3 regions of the Streptomyces sp. UH6 genome follow, and region 1 is predicted to be linked to each of the others. Evidence: riboswitches for the same ligand, from Rfam matches in the RefSeq annotation. Region 1 holds a riboswitch; each other region holds the start of a gene.
The links. A riboswitch is a leader RNA that binds a small molecule or an ion and turns the genes downstream of it on or off. The one in region 1 is predicted to bind cyclic di-AMP.
Positions count from the first base shown of each region.

Region 2: another riboswitch for cyclic di-AMP. It lies ahead of HW445_RS11640 (M23 family metallopeptidase); the one in region 1 lies ahead of HW445_RS04405 (C40 family peptidase).
Region 3: another riboswitch for cyclic di-AMP. It lies ahead of HW445_RS34360 (transglycosylase SLT domain-containing protein); the one in region 1 lies ahead of HW445_RS04405 (C40 family peptidase).

Region 1 is NZ_JACADT010000031.1:12,327-17,484, reverse strand. Features, by position in the region: partial or broken gene HW445_RS04415 (hypothetical protein) at 1-1,085, shown strand, start outside; gene HW445_RS04410 (DoxX family membrane protein) at 1,165-1,689, shown strand; cyclic di-AMP (ydaO/yuaA leader) riboswitch at 2,042-2,199, shown strand; gene HW445_RS04405 (C40 family peptidase) at 2,206-3,375, shown strand; gene HW445_RS04400 (hypothetical protein) at 3,548-3,901, opposite strand; gene HW445_RS04395 (C40 family peptidase) at 4,279-5,158, shown strand, end outside.
Region 2 is NZ_JACADT010000171.1:2,842-7,999, forward strand. Features, by position in the region: gene HW445_RS11625 (helix-turn-helix domain-containing protein) at 1-638, shown strand, start outside; gene HW445_RS11630 (DUF6126 family protein) at 635-775, shown strand; gene HW445_RS11635 (tyrosine-protein phosphatase) at 882-1,679, opposite strand; cyclic di-AMP (ydaO/yuaA leader) riboswitch at 2,125-2,289, shown strand; gene HW445_RS11640 (M23 family metallopeptidase) at 2,294-3,127, shown strand; gene HW445_RS11645 (SGNH/GDSL hydrolase family protein) at 3,370-4,161, shown strand; partial or broken gene HW445_RS11650 (MBL fold metallo-hydrolase) at 4,397-5,158, shown strand, end outside.
Region 3 is NZ_JACADT010000048.1:8,521-13,678, forward strand. Features, by position in the region: gene nuoN (NADH-quinone oxidoreductase subunit NuoN) at 1-67, shown strand, start outside; gene HW445_RS05715 (polyprenyl synthetase family protein) at 174-1,184, opposite strand; cyclic di-AMP (ydaO/yuaA leader) riboswitch at 1,616-1,790, shown strand; gene HW445_RS34360 (transglycosylase SLT domain-containing protein) at 1,794-2,318, shown strand; gene HW445_RS05725 (HAD family hydrolase) at 2,328-3,161, opposite strand; gene recQ (DNA helicase RecQ) at 3,551-5,158, opposite strand, start outside.

The DNA.
Region 1 (5,158 bases):
AGTGGGTCTCCGACGAGCTCACCCAGTCCGCCACCGAGGTGGCCGAGCGCAGCCGCGCCGAGGGGCAGGCCTGGCTGGCCCGGCTCTGGAGGATCACCCTCTACGCCGTGTGGGGCGCGGTGGTGCTGCTCCTGCTGGTACAGGCGCTCACCGCGATCGGGGCCGGCTGGACCCCGGCGCGCTCGGCCGGACTGCTCGCCGCCCTGGTGACGGGCGCCGCGCTGTCCGCCGCCTCCTGGTACCACCGTGATCGGGGCGGCGTGCTCGCCCCGGTGATCGGTGAGGACAACCGCCTCTCCACCTCCCGCGCGGTGGCCACCGCCTGGGTGCTGTTCACCGCCTTCGCCGTGCTGACCCTGGCCGGCCAGCTGGCCGCCGCCTCCGGCCACCGGGAGCGCGACTCGCTGATCGCGGGCCTGAACCTCGCCCGGGGCGCGGGCATGGTGACGGTGCTGGCCGTGGTCTGTGCCATCGCGGTGCTGGTCCGGCGGGTGGTGAGCCTTCGGGTGCTCGGCCAGCGGCTGCAGAAGGTCCGTGCCGACCGCCCGCGCGCCGCCGACCTGCTGACCGACGACTCCGGGCGGGGCAGCTTCGCCGACATCCAGTACGTGGTGATCTCCGCCGTGGCGCTGGTCTTCGGCCTGGTCCGGCTCGCCCGCCGCCCCGAGCAGCTGCCCGACCTGCCGTGGGGGCTGGCCGTGGTGGTGCTGGTCTCCGCGGCGACGTACCTGGCCGGCAAGTACGCGGAGGGCGGCCGCCCGGTCGTCCTCTCCGTGGTGCGGGCCCGCGAGGCCGGAGACCTGGACGGGCCGATCCGCACCGGGGACGACATCGAGATCCGTGGCGCGGGGTTCGTGCCCCCGGGGGCGCAGGGCGCGGACCGGCTGTCGCGGATGGTCGTCCGCATAGGGTCGGTCAACGTCCACGTTCCGCTGGTCCCCGTCACCGGCGGCTTCAGCAACCCCTCGGACACGGTGCTGACGGTGCCGGTCCCGGCCGAGGTGGAGCCCGGCCGGGTGGAGGTGCAGGTGGTGACCGCGGCGGGGCTGGAGACCAACCGGATGGTCGTCGACATCACCGAGTGACGTCACGCCGCGGCGCACGTAGGCTGTCCCCCGAATTGGTTGACGGATAAACCGACCTGCGGGAAAGGCGGCCACGGTCATGGCGGTCACCACCACCGGCGCCACCCGGACGTCCGGCCCGAGGGAGGCCGCCGCACGCTTCGCGCTGCTCCCCCTGAGGGTCTTCCTCGGCGTCACCTTCCTCTACGCGGGCCTGGACAAGCTCACCGACTCCGCCTTCCTGAAGGAGTCCGGCCCCGGCTCCATCGGCGGGCAGATGGACGCGGTCCGCGACGTCTCCGCCGTCCCCGCCCTGGTCGACCTCGGGCTGAACGCCCCCGTCGCCTTCGGCCTCGCCATCGCCCTGGGCGAGCTGGCCGTCGGTCTCGGCACCCTCCTCGGCCTCCTCACCCGTATGGCGGCGACCGGGGGCGCGCTCATCTCGCTGAGCCTGTGGCTGACGATGAGCTGGGCCGCGGAGCCGTACTACCTCGGCAACGACCTCCCGTACCTGATGGCGTGGACCCCGCTGATCCTGGCCGGCGGCGGCGCGCTCTCCCTCGACGCGGCGTGGCGCGCGCGGCGGGCCGGACGGGCGGCGGGGACCGACGCGACCACCGCCTGAGGCCCGCGCCACGGGCGGACCCGCACCGCCCGTGCACCACCTCCGCGTCCCCGCGCACCACCTCCGCGCGCCGTCTTCCGTACGCACGCACCACCTTCCGCGCTCACGCGCCGACCACCGCGCTGGCGCACCACCTCCGCGCTCCCCGAGCACCCCTGGCCGTGGAACGTCACTGCGCCACGAAACGCTGTTGCGCTACCGAACGCCGCCACGCCCTCACGATCGGCCACGCTTTTACGAAGGTCACAAAAACGTATCGGGCATAACGCACACCGTCCTTCACACGGACACCACGGGTTGGCTAACGTGCCGCGCGGGCCGTCCGATCCCGACCGGCGAACCTCGCCGGTCCGCGCGGCCCCCGCCGAGTCCGGTGCCGTGCCGGAGCCGGGGACCCGCGCGCACCACCTGGGGTGAATCGATCCGGCCCCGCCGGACCGTAGGGCAACCCTTCCGGAAGTCCCGCCCGAACCCGACAGCTAACCCGGTAGGCGGGAGACGGAAGGAGTCGCCGCCTTGGCGTCGCACCGAAAACCCCGCCCCACGGGCCTGCTCGCGGGTATACGCACCCCCGCGCTGGCGACCGTCGCCCTCACCTCCGTGGCCCTGCTGACCCAGACCGCCCAGGCCGCGCCCGCCGACCGCCCCAGCCTCGAAGAGGTCCAGAAGAAGGTCGACACCCTCTACCGCGAGGCCGAGGCGGCCACCGAGAAGTACAACTCGGCCAAGGAGCAGAGCGAGCAGCAGCGCGAGGAGCTCGACAAGCTGCTCGACGACGTCGCCGAGCGCACCGAGGAGCTGAACGAGGCCCGCGAGAGACTCGGCTCCTACGCCGCCGCCCAGTACCGCTCCGGCACCGCCCTCCCCGACACCGCGACCTTCCTGCTCGCCGACGCGCCTCAGGACTACTTCGACCAGGCGCAGCTGATGGACCGCCTGACGGGCCGGCAGAAGGATGCCGTCGACGACTTCGTGGAGCGGCAGGCCGCCACGTCCGAGAAGCGGCAGGAAGCCACCGAGAGCCTGGAGACGCTGAGCTCCTCCGAGGAGGAACTGCGCACCAGCAAGGCGACCGTCCAGAAGAAGCTGACCGACGCCCGGGAACTGCTGGCCGACCTGACCGCCGAGGAGAAGGCGCGGCTCGCCGAGATCGAGCGGCAGAAGGAGGAGGAGGCCCGCCGGAAGGCGGAGGAGCTCGCCCGTCGGCAGGCCGCCGAGGAGAAGGCCCGGCAGGAGGCGGCCGCCGAGCAGGAGGCCGACGAGGCCGCCGGCGGCGGGAGCGGCGCGGACGGTGGCTCCGGGACGGGAGGCGGCACGGACGCCTCCGCCACGCAGGGCCAGAAGGCGGTCGCGTTCGCCGAGGCCCAGATCGGCCTTCCCTACGTCTGGGGCGCGACCGGCCCGGACTCCTACGACTGCTCCGGCCTGACCCAGGCGGCCTGGAAGGCCGCCGGCGTGGACCTGCCCCGCACCACCTACGACCAGGTGAACGCCGGCACCACCGTCCCGGTCTCCGAGGCGAAGCCGGGCGACCTGGTCTTCTTCTACGACGACGTCACCCACGTGGGCGTCTACATCGGCGAGGGCATGATGATCCACGCCCCGAAGCCCGGTGCGTACGTCCGTGAGGAGTCCATCTACTACGACGGCGAGGGCTCCATCCACAGCATCGTGCGCCCCGCCTGACCGGCACCGGAACCGGAACCGGAAACGGCGACCCCGCCTCAGCCTCGGTTCCGCTTCGGCTTCGGCTTCGGCTTCGGCTTCGGCAGCGTCGGAGCCGAAGCCGGGCGGAAGACGACGACGGCCCGCACGCCTCGAGCGTGCGGGCCGTCGCGCGTGCGTCAGCGCGGCCGAGTCACTTCCACAGCACCGCGATGAAGATGTTCACCGTGGTCAGCGCACCCACCAGGGCGAACTGCCCCTTGGACACCCGCTCCTCGTCCCGCTTCACGTAGACCAGGCCGAGGATCACGATCAGCAGCAGCAGCTTGACGCCGATCTTGATGTGGTTGACCGAGCCGCCCTGTGCCTCGTTGAGACCGACCAGGACGATGCCGGTGACCAGCATGGTGAGGGCGCCGTGCAGCATGCCCGGGGTGAAGCGGGCGGCGCCCTGACCGATGGCCTTCATCTGGTGGAAGAAACCGCCGAGCAGGGCGGCGATACCGATGATGTGAAGACCGACGAAGATGTGCAGGAGTACGTCCATGCCGGGGAGCCTAGCCACCGCGCTTTCCCACCCCGGAGGCGGGCCGTCGCGTAGCACCCCTGCCGTCACATCCGCCCCGGAAGTGCACATTCGGTCACTCCACCGCACCAAGCCGTCACGACCGAACCGCTACTGGGTTACCCCCCGGACCATAGTGACCCTTTGCGTTCAGCTGCACACAAACCGTTACCAGACGGTGACGTACCGGATTAGCGTCCTCCCCCAGGTGACCGGCTCCCCTCATGTCGTCCTGACCAGGACGGCGTCGGTCACCGACCGAAGGTCCGGCGGTGGCCTGCCTCCCCTGTGCAGGCCACCGCCGGATGTGTGACCGCCCCCGCCCGGCGGCGGGACGTACGGAAGGACGTGGACTCCACGTGGCATCGCACCGCAAGCCCCCACAGCACAGGCGGAGCGGCAGCAGGGCCCGCACACTGCTCACCGCGGTACTCGCGGGAGCGGCGGCGTCGGCGGGACTCGACGGAGTCGGACACGCGGCGCCGAAGCCGACGCCGGAGCAGGTCAGGGAAGAGGTCGACCAGCTCTACCGGGAGGCCGAGGCGGCCACCGAGAAGTACAACGGGGCCAGGGAAAGGACGGAGGCCGCCGAACGCCGGGTGGGCAAGCTGCAGGACGAGGCCGCCCGGCGGACCGAGGAGCTGAACACCGCGCGCGAGTCCTTGGGTTCGGCCGCCGCCGCGCAGTACCGCTCCGGCAACGGCCTCGGGCCCGCCATGCAGCTGGCGCTCTCCTCCGACCCCGACCGCTTCCTGCGGGACGCCGGCCTCGCCGAGCGCGCCGGCGCCCTCCAGGCCACCGAGGTCGCCTCCGTGGCACGGCAGATCCGCGAGCTGGACGAGGTGCGCCAGGAGGCCCGGACCGAGCTGAAGGAGCTGGAGGACCAGCAGAAGCGGGCACAGCGGCACAAGAAGACCGTCACCGGAAAGCTGGGCAAGGCCCGCCGGCTGCTCTCCCGCCTCACCGCCGAGGAACGCGCCCGGCTCGCCGCCGAATCCGGCGGCGGGAACGCCGAGGCTCCACCGGCCCGGCCCGGCGGAACCGGCGGCGCGAAGAACTCATCGGGCACGGTCTCCGCGCCCAACACCCGTGCGGCCGCCGCGATCTCGTACGCGCAGCGGAAGCTGGGCAGTCCCTACGTCTGGGGCGCCACCGGCCCCGACGCCTTCGACTGTTCAGGGCTCGTCCAGGCCGCCTACCGTTCCGCGGGCGTCTCCCTCCCACGCACCACCTACGCAC
Region 2 (5,158 bases), on a different contig from region 1:
CCGCAGATCCCGGCCCACCGGGAGACCTTCCCAGCGTAGCCCCCACGCTCCGCGCGCTGCGCCACCGCACAGGCCTCACGCTGGAGGCCGCCGCCCGGGCCGCGGACCTCTCCCCGGCCCACCTGTCCCGCCTGGAGACGGGCCACCGCCAGCCCTCCCTGCCCGTCCTCCTCGGACTGGCCCGCGTCTTTGGCACCACCGTCTCCGAGCTGCTCGGCGAGACCGCCCCCGACCGCGAGGCCGTGGTGCGGGCCGCCGACACCCTGGAGACCCGGGCCGGGGGCTGGAGCTACTGGCACGCGGGGGCGCCGGGCCGGGCCATGCAGGCCCTCCGGGTCCGCATCCCCCGCAGCGGCGGCCCGCAGGACCAGGTGGTCCGCGTCCACCCGGGCGAGGAGTGGCTGCACGTCCTCACCGGCCGCCTCCGCCTGCACCTGGGCGACACGAGCCACGTGCTCGGCCCCGGGGACGGCGCCCACTTCGACTCGCTCACCCCGCACCGCCTGGCTCCCGACGGGCCGGACGGAGCCGAGCTCCTGTTCGTCCACACCCTGCTGCAGAGCCCCACGGCCGCCCTCTGCCTCGGCCCCGAGGCGAACGCCGGCCACCCGACCCCGTCAGGAGTGCCCACGTCATGACGACCCCCGACAAGAAGAACGTCGAGGACAAGCTCCCCCGCGCCCTCTGGATCCGTCTCTTCGTGTACATCGTGGCGGGCCACCTCTTCGCCGGTTTCATCTGGCTGCTCTTCGAGGCGGGTGCCCGCGCCAACTGAGCCGGATGCGGGCCCGGGGCCCGGTGCGGAGCCGGTCGGGCCCCGCACCGGGCCTCCGTCGGTCGAGGAGCCGCTCGGTCGAGGGGCCGCTCGGTCGAGGAGCCGCTCAGTCGAGGAGCCGCTCGCGCAGCCTCTCGCGCAGCTCCGGCGTCACCCCGAGGCCCTGCGTCAGGTAGGCGTCGACCCCGCCCCAGTTCTCCTCGATGGTCTCGAAGGCGGCCCCCAGGTACTCGGGCCGCGCGTCGAACAGCGGGCTCAGCAGCTCCGTGATCTCCGGCGTGTACGGGTCGGAGGACTCGCCGCCCCGGTGCAGCTTGTAGCGGCGGTGCTTGGCCCCCGACTTCAGGTAGTCCTCAGTGATGGCGTCCCGCTCCACGCCCAGTGCGAGCAGCACGACCGCGATCGAGAGCCCCGCCCGGTCCTTGCCCGCCGAGCAGTGCATCAGCGCCGGCACGCTCTCCTCGGCCATGGCGCGCAGCACCGTCGTGTGCTCGCCGGTGCGGGTGAGGACGGTCGTCCGGTAGGAGGCGATCATGCGCTGCTCGGCGCGGCCCTCGCCCAGCAGGGGCCTGAGCTCGTCGATACCCCCGCGGCGGACACGCTTCCAGAACTCCGCCCCGTCGGCCGGGTCGGAGAGCGGCAGCCGCACCTCTCTGACCCCGGGCAGCGAGACGTCGGGGCCCTCGAGGCTCCGGTCGGCGTCGTTGCGGAAGTCGAAGACGGTGTGCAGGTTCAGGGAGGCGAGGAAGGCGGCGTCCTCGGCGGTCGCGCTCGCCAGGTGCCCGCTGCGGAACAGCACGCCGGGCTTCACCTTGCGGCCGTCCCGGGTGGGCATCCCGCCCACGTCGCGAAAGTTGCGCACTCCGGCGAGCTGGGGCTCGGTCGACGGGACCTGCTGCGTCACGGGGGGCTCCTCCCACTAGGCCCCGCCGGTGCGGCAACCGGCAGGTGCGCTCCGACGATACGACATGACCGCCCAGGACAGAGAGGGTGCCGCCCCGACGGAAACCTTCACGGCCCCGCGACGGAGAAATGCGGCAATACGGACAATTCAACACAACGATGATTTGTCACCGTAAAACACAACTCGCCCTGCGGTGAGGGGTCGTGGGGAGCGGCCGGGTGAGCAGCCTCATACCCGTGACCGAGCGTCGTCGGCGCGGGGCGGGCAACTGGCGTGCGGCGAGGTCGACTTGAGGGGGTCCTGGCGACTCTCTGTGACCGTTTTGCACTTAAGTGATCACAAACAATGCACCTTCGTTGATTTCCCGCGCTTGTCCCGTTGCGCCCCGGTCGCATACGTTCACGATCCGATCCGGACGGACGCCGAATCCTGCCGCCGCCCGGATCTCTCACACTCACCCGAGTAACCCGAGTACGGCAGGAGCGGGGGACCCACAGGTACACGCCTGTTCCGGTCTCCGGAACGGGCTAGGGGTTAAGCCGCGCCCAGCGCGGCCGGGCATCTCCAGCCCGCACCCGACAGCTCACCTCGCAGGCGACGGAGAGGACCACGTCATGCCCGCGAAGCATCAGAAGCACCGCCGCCCCACCGGCGTCCAGCGCCTCACCCGCTCCATCGCCGTCGCCGGAACGGGCGCCGTGGCGCTCGGCCTGCCCCTGTTCGGCGCCGCAGGTGCCCACGCCGCCCCCCAGCAGGGCGCGCAGAGCCTGCCGGTCGCCGCCAAGAAGGCCGCCTCCGAGACCTACAAGGTCAAGAAGGGCGACTCCCTGGCGAAGATCGCCGACAAGAAGAAGGTCGCCGGCGGCTGGAAGAAGCTGTACAAGATCAACCGCGACGTCGTAGGTGACAACCCGCGCCTGATCAAGCCCGGCACCAAGCTCGACCTCGGCAAGAAGGCCGCCGCCAAGCCCGCCCAGGCGAAGGCCGCCGCGCCCAAGACCGAGGCCCCGAAGACCACGGTCGCCGACGCGGCCGCCGCCGGCGGCTACACCGCCCCCGCGGACGCCGCCCTCGGCACCGCCTACCGCACCGCCGGCAGCATGTGGTCCAGCGGCTACCACACCGGTGTCGACTTCGCCCTGCCCACCGGCACCCCGCTGAAGTCCATCGCCGCGGGCACCGTGGTCTCCGCCGGCAACGGCGGCGCCTACGGCAACCAGGTCGTCATCCAGCACGAGGACGGCATGTACTCCCAGTACGCCCACCTGTCGCAGCTGTCCGTCTCCGCCGGCCAGACCGTCACCGTCGGCCAGCAGATCGGTCTGTCCGGCGCCACCGGCAACGTGACCGGCCCGCACCTGCACTTCGAGGTCCGCACCTCGCCCGACTACGGTTCCGACGTGGACCCGGTCGGCTACCTCCGCTCGCACGGGGTCAGCGTCGGCTGACCCCCGCGGGACCTCGCGGTTGCGCGCGAACCGAGGGCCGCACTTCCCTTCCGGAAGTGCGGCCCTCGGCGCTCCCCGTCCGGCCACCTTCCGGGTGCCGTCCGGCCGCCTGCCCGGGCGACGGAAGACGAGTGGCGTTTCTCACCCACCGTCAACCCCTCCCTACGGTCGCGTAGCTCACATCCGAAGGTGAAAGATGCCTCGATGTGGCAGACGATTCGAAGAATGACAGCAGAACAGTGATCGGGTCGGTCGGGTCGTACGTGGCCGTCGGGGACAGCTTCACCGAGGGCGTCGGCGACCAGGGCCCCGACGGGACGTTCGTCGGCTGGGCCGACCGCCTCGCGGTGCTCCTCGCCGACCGCAGGCCGGAGGGCGACTTCCGCTACACCAACCTCGCCGTGCGCGGAAAGCTGCTCGACCAGATCGTGGCCGACCAGGTGCCCCAGGTCCGCGGCCTCGCCCCCGACCTGGTGTCCATCTGCGCCGGAGGCAACGACATCCTCCGCCCGGGCACCGACCCCGACGACGTGGCGGACCGCTTCGAGAAGGCCGTCGCCGAACTCGCGTCCGCGGCCGGCAGCGTCCTCGTCGCGACCGGGTTCGACACCCGCGGCGTTCCGGTGCTCAAGCACCTCCGGGGCAAGATCGCCACGTACAACGGGCACGTGCGGGCCATCGCCGACCGCTACGACTGCCGGGTGCTGGACCTGTGGTCCCTCCGCAGCGTCCAGGACCGCCGCGCCTGGGACGACGACCGGCTGCACCTCTCCGCCGAGGGGCACACCCGGGTGGCGCTCCGCGCCGGCCAGGTCCTCGGCCTCGAGGTCCCCGCCGACCCCGAGCAGCCCTGGCCGCCGCTGCCCCAGCGCGGCGTCCTGGAGGTCCGCCTCGACGACGTGCACTGGGCACGCGGGCACCTGGTGCCGTGGATCGGGCGGCGCCTGCGCGGCCGGTCCTCCGGGGACACCGTCGTCGCCAAGGGCACCCTCGCGCTCGACGACCTCAAGTCCTGGCTCGCCAGGGCCGTCTGAGCCGCACCACGGTGTCCCGCCGGTCCGCGGACCGGCGGGACACCGTGGATCGCGCGGTGGCCGGATCGGCGTGCCCGGGGCGCACGGATCGAGGCAACGCGGCGCACGACGTCCGCGTCCGTAGGAGCATGGACACGCGCACCTTCGAGCACACCCGATCAGGCACAGCGGCTGGAGGCCACCTGTGAGCGACAGCGGTTCCCTTTCCCGATCCGTCACCGCGGCGGGCGCGTCGCTGCTGCGGGGCCTGCGCCCCGAGGCGTTCGGCGCCGAGGCCCGGGGAAAGCGGCTGGCCCGCATCCAGGCCTCGCCCCACTTCGCCGACGGCGTCTTCCGCAACCCGGCCGGACCCACCCGCACGACCCCCGACCCGTCCTCGCGGCGTGAACTGGCCAAGGGACTCCTCGACCGCGAGGCCCGCGCGCTGCGCGCCCCCGCGCGGCCCATACCCCTGCACCCCAGCACCCTCGCCGACCTGGCGACCCCGCCGGCCGACGGACTGCGGGTCACCTGGCTCGGCCACTCCACCGTGCTGACCGAGATCGACGGCCGGCGGGTGCTGTTCGACCCCGTCTGGGGTCAGCGCTGCTCCCCGGTCACCTTCGCCGGCCCCCGCCGGCTCCACCCCGTTCCCGCGCCGCTCGCCGCACTGGGACCGGTGGACGTCGTCGTGATCTCCCACGACCACTACGACCACCTGGACATGCCCACCATCAAGGCGCTGGCCGGGACCGACACCCTCTTCGCCGTCCCACTCGGCGTCGGCGCCCACCTGGAACGCTGGGGCGTCTCCGGCGCACGCCTGCGCGAACTCGACTGGCACGAGTCGACCCGGGTCGGCTCCCTCACCCTCACCGCGACGCCCGCCCGCCACTTCTGCGGCCGCGGGCTGCGCAACACCCAGCACACCCTGTGGGCCTCCTGGAGCGTCGTCGGCGAACGCCACCGCGTCTACCACAGCGGTGACACCGGCTACTTCGACGGCTTCCGGGACATC
Region 3 (5,158 bases), on a different contig from region 1:
GGTGCTGGGTGTGGCCCCGCAGTACTTCCTGGACCTGGCGAACTCGGCGGGCGTGTTCGTCCGCTGACCGGGCCCGCACCGGCGGGTTCCCGCACGTACGCCGAAGGCCCGGCCCCCTCGGGGGCCGGGCCTTCGGCGTACGCGGGTCGCGCGGCGGCCGCGGCGGTGGCGGGTCAGCCCGCGCGGTGCACCACGGCGTCGCACAGGTGCACGAGGGCGGTCTTGGCCTCGCACTCCGGCAGCGGAGTGAGCGCAGACCGGGCCTCCTGGGCGTAGCGGACGGTGTCCGCCCGGGCGTCCTCCAGGGCGGGGTGGGCCCGCAGCCGGGCCACCGCCTCGGCGAGGCGCGCCTCGTCCGTCAGGTCGGAGTCGAGCAGCTCGCACAGCTCGGCGTCCTCCGCCCGCCCCAGCCGCTCCACCCGCTCGCGCAGGCGCAGCACGGGCAGCGTGGCGATGCCCTCGCGCAGGTCGGTCCCGGGGGTCTTGCCGGAGTCGGAGGAGTCGGAGGCGATGTCCAGGACGTCGTCGGCGAGCTGGAAGGCCACGCCGAGCCGCTCGCCGTACTGCGTGAGCACGTCCACGACCTGGTCGTCGGCGCCGGACATCATCGCGCCGAACCGGCAGGCGACGGCCACCAGCGAGCCGGTCTTGCCGGCCAGCACGTCGAGGTAGTGGTCGATGGGGGAGCGCCCGTCGGAGGGGCCGGCGGTCTCCAGGATCTGGCCCGTGACCAGCCGCTCGAACGCCTCGGCCTGCACCCGCACCGCCTCCGGGCCGAGGTCGGCCAGGATGTGCGAGGCGCGGGCGAAGAGGAAGTCGCCGGTGAGGACGGCCACCGAGTTGCCCCAGCGGCTGTTGGCGCTGGGCACGCCGCGGCGCACCTCGGCCTCGTCCATCACGTCGTCGTGGTACAGCGTGGCGAGGTGGGTGAGCTCGACGACCACCGCCGACGGGACGATCCCCGGCGCCTCAGGGTCACCGAACTGTGCGGCGAGCGTGACGAGCAGCGGGCGGAACCGCTTGCCGCCGGCCTTCACGAGGTGCTGCGCGGCCTCCGTGATGAACGGGACCTCGCTCTTGGTGGCTTCGAGCAGACCTTCCTCGACGGCCGCCATGCCCGCCTGGACGGCGGCCTCCAGCGCCTGGTCCCGAACCCTCAGCCCGAACGGCCCGACCACGGTCACGAGGGGTCTCCTGTCTGCTGGTGTGTGCTGACGGTTACACGGTTTGTCGATAGGTCATTGCCATCACCCCACTCAGCGTATCCGGTCAGGTTTCGATCACCGACAGCCCCCACCCGCCAGATGGCCGGGAGATGCCCTGTCCGGTTTCGGTGGGTTGAGTGAGCTGGTGCACATTCCATCCCTTTGGGTGGGCATCGACCGATCCGTGAAGTGAGCCACAGGGGCGGAGCGCGGACGTGCGGGGGTGGATACGGCGAACTCGCCCTCTATCGGGAGAAGTTGAGGGTCGATGGCGGTGCGCTCGTGGGGCGCAAATCACCCGCAATCATGATCAACCAGCGTGATCCAGTGACTTTCGTACTTGTTTCGGACATCCGCTCTCACGTACGTTTCGGGCCAGCCGGGTGGAACGCCGAGTCCTGCCGCCGTCCGGTCACCACACACCCATTCCATGACGGCAGGAGCGGGGGACCCAGGTACGCCGCCGGCCCGGAGCACGCTTCCGGACGGCTCGGGGTGAAGCCTGTCGCCCGACCAGGGCGACGGGCCGGGCAGCCTTTCTGGCCCGAACCCGACAGCTCACCTCGCAGGCGCCGGAAAGGATCAACCATGACCCGCTTCACCCGTACCGCGTCCGTCCTTGCCGTCGCCGCGGCCGTCGTCGCCGCCCCGATCGCGGGCGCGACCGGCGCCTGGGCCGCCGAGACCCCGGCCGCCGCCAAGGACACCGCGGCCGCGGCCAAGGACGCCCCGGCCGCCGCCAAGGACACCGCGGCCGCCGCCGGCAACAAGGTCACCCAGCTCGCCGCGACGCCGGAGAACCTGGACGCGTGGATCAACGAGGCCCTGGACGTCATGGAGAAGCACGACATCCCGGGCACCTACGAGGGCATCCACCGCAATGTGATGCGCGAGTCCTCGGGCAACCCGCTGGCCATCAACGACTGGGACATCAACGCCGTCAACGGCATCCCGTCCAAGGGCCTGCTCCAGGTGATCGACCCCACCTTCGACGAGTACCACGTGGAGGGCACCGGGTCCTCGCCGTTCGACCCGGTCGCCAACATCGCCGCCGCGTGCAACTACGCTGCCGACCGCTACGGCTCGATCGACAACGTGAACAGCGCGTACTGACCGGCTCCCTCAGGGGAACAGGCGCTCGAGGACGACGGCCACGCCGTCGTCCTCGTTCGTCGTGGTGACCTCGTCGGCGACCGCCTTCAGCTCGGGGTGGGCGTTGGCCATGGCCACCCCGCGGGCCGCCCAGCGGAACATGGGCACGTCGTTCGGCATGTCGCCGAAGGCGATGGCGTCCTCGGGGCCGAGGCCGAGCCGGGACGCCGCCATGGCCAGGCCGGTCGCCTTGGTGATGCCGTGCGGCTGCAGCTCCACGGTGCCCGGCCCCGACATCGTCACCGTCGCCAGCGACCCGACGGCCGCGGCGGCCACCGCCGTCAGCTCGTCGTCGGTCAGCTCGGGGTGGCAGAGCAGCACCTTGGTGATCGGCCGCTCCCACAGGGCGTCCCGGCGGTCCACCCGCACGGCGGGGAGGGTGGGGCGGGCCATCCGGTAGCCGGGCTCGATCAGGGTGAGCCCGTTGGCGCCGTCCTGGTCGACGGCCGCGTACACCTGGCCCACCTCGGCCTCGATCTTGCCGATGGCGGTCTCCGCCAGCTCGCGGTCCAGCGTCATCGACCACACCAGACGGTCCCGGTCCGCGTCGTAGAGCTGCGCGCCCTGCCCGCACACCGCGAAACCGCCGCCGATCCCGGCGAGCAGGTCGCGTACCCGCGGCGCGGGGCGCCCCGTCACCACCAGATGCCGGGCACCCGCCCGGGCGGCGCCTCCCAGTGCCGCGCGGGTGCGGGGGGAGACGGTGTCGTCGTCACGCAGGAGCGTGCCGTCCAGGTCCGTGGCGATGAGGGCGTACGCGGGGAGCGCACGGGAAGGGGGCGCATAGGCGGCGGGTGCGGGCATGATCAGAGAATACGGACGATCCGGAGCGCCCCTGTGACGGGTTGACACGCCGACCGGATGTGTGCAATAGGGCGCTGATCGTCTCATGTGAGCGCGATCCGGGGTGATTCCCCCCGGCCGCCGGGGGCCGTAGCCGGTGCTCAGGCGCCGGAGAGGCCCCGACGTGCTGGGGCGTCCGGAGACGCAGCCCCGTGCACCGGCACCGACGTGGGCCCGGTGCTCGTGCGTCGCGGTCTGCCCGTGCTCAGGCACCGAGGGGCTGCTCCCGCGCCCGGGAGTGGTGGGCATGCCCCCGTGCTCGGCGTGCTCGGAGTGCCCGGAGAGGCGCCCCCGTGTTCAGGCACCGCGGCGTGCACCCGCGCTCACCTCGTCGACGCGGTGCCCCGCGCTCAGGCGTCGTCGAGCGACGCCAGGAGTCCGACGACGCTCTCGCCGTGCGTGGCCAGCTTCTTCTCGCCGATGCCGCTGATCCCGCGCAGCTCGTCCACCGAGGTGGGGCGGGCCGCGGCGATCTCCCGCAGGGTCGCGTCGTGGAAGATCACGTAGGCGGGGACGCCCTGCTCCCGGGCGCGCTCCCCGCGCCAGGCGCGCAGCGCCTCGAAGACCGGCTGGAGCTCCTCGGGCAGCTCGGCCACGGCCGCGGCGGCCTTCGCCTTGCGCTCGCCGCGGGCGGAGGGCGCCTTCCTGGGCTCCTTGCGCATCGGCACCGGACGCTCGCCGCGCAGCACGGCGGCGCTGCCCTCGGTCAGCACCAGCGTGCCGTACTCGCCCTCCACGGAGAGCAGGCCCTGTGCCAGCAGCTGCCGGACCACACCGCGCCACTCGCCCTCGGCGAGGTCCTCGCCGATGCCGAACACGGACAGCTGGTCGTGGTCGAACTGGATCACCTTGGCCGTGCGCTTGCCGAGCAGGATGTCGATGATCTGGGTCGCGCCGAACTTCTGCCGCCGCTCCCGGTCGAGCCGGACCACCGTGGAGAGCACCTTCTGCGCGGCTACGGTGGCGTCCCAGGTCTCCGGCGGGGTGAGGCAGGTGTCGCAGTTGCCGCACGCCTCCTCGGCCGCCTCCTGGCCGAAGTAGGCCAGCAGCTGGCCCCGGCGGCACCGGACGGTCTCGCAGAGGGCCAGCATCGCGTCCAGATGGGCCTGGGCGCGCCGGCGGAAGGCCTCGTCGCCCTCGCCCGAGAGGATCATCTTCCGCAGCTGGACGACATCGTTGAGCCCGTACGTCATCCACGCCGTCGACGGCAGCCCGTCGCGCCCCGCGCGGCCGGTCTCCTGGTAGTAGCCCTCCACCGACTTCGGCAGGTCCAGATGGGCCACGAACCGCACGTCCGGCTTGTCGATCCCCATGCCGAAGGCGATGGTGGCGACGACCACCAGGCCCTCCTCGCGCAGGAACCGGGACTGGTGGGCGGCGCGGGTGGCCGCGTCGAGGCCCGCGTGGTACGGCACCGCCTCGACGCCGTTGGCGCGGAGGAACTCGGCGGTCTTCTCCACGGAGTTCCGGGAGAGGCAGTAGACGATCCCGGCGTCGCCCCGGTGCTCCTCGCGCAGGAAGGCCAGCAGCTGCTTCTTCGGCTCCGCCTTGGGCACGATCCGGTACTGGATGTTGGGGCGGTCGAAGCCGGCGACGAAGTGCCGCGCCGAGTCCAGGCCGAGGCGGCGGGTGATCTCCTGGTGGGTGGCGCGGGTGGCCGTCGCGGTCAGGGCGATCCGCGGCACGTCCGGCCAGCGTTCACCCAGCACCGACAGGGCCAGATAGTCGGGGCGGAAGTCGTGGCCCCACTGGGCCACGCAGTGCGCCTCGTCGATGGCGAAGAGGGAGACCCGGCCGCGCGAGAGCAGGTTCAGGGTGGACTCCAGGCGGAGCCGCTCGGGGGCCAGGTAGAGGAGATCCAGCTCACCGGCCCGGAACTGCGCCTCCACCAGCCGCTGCTCGTCGAGGTCCTGGGTGGAGTTGAGGAAGCCGGCCTGCACACCGGCCGCGCGCAGGGC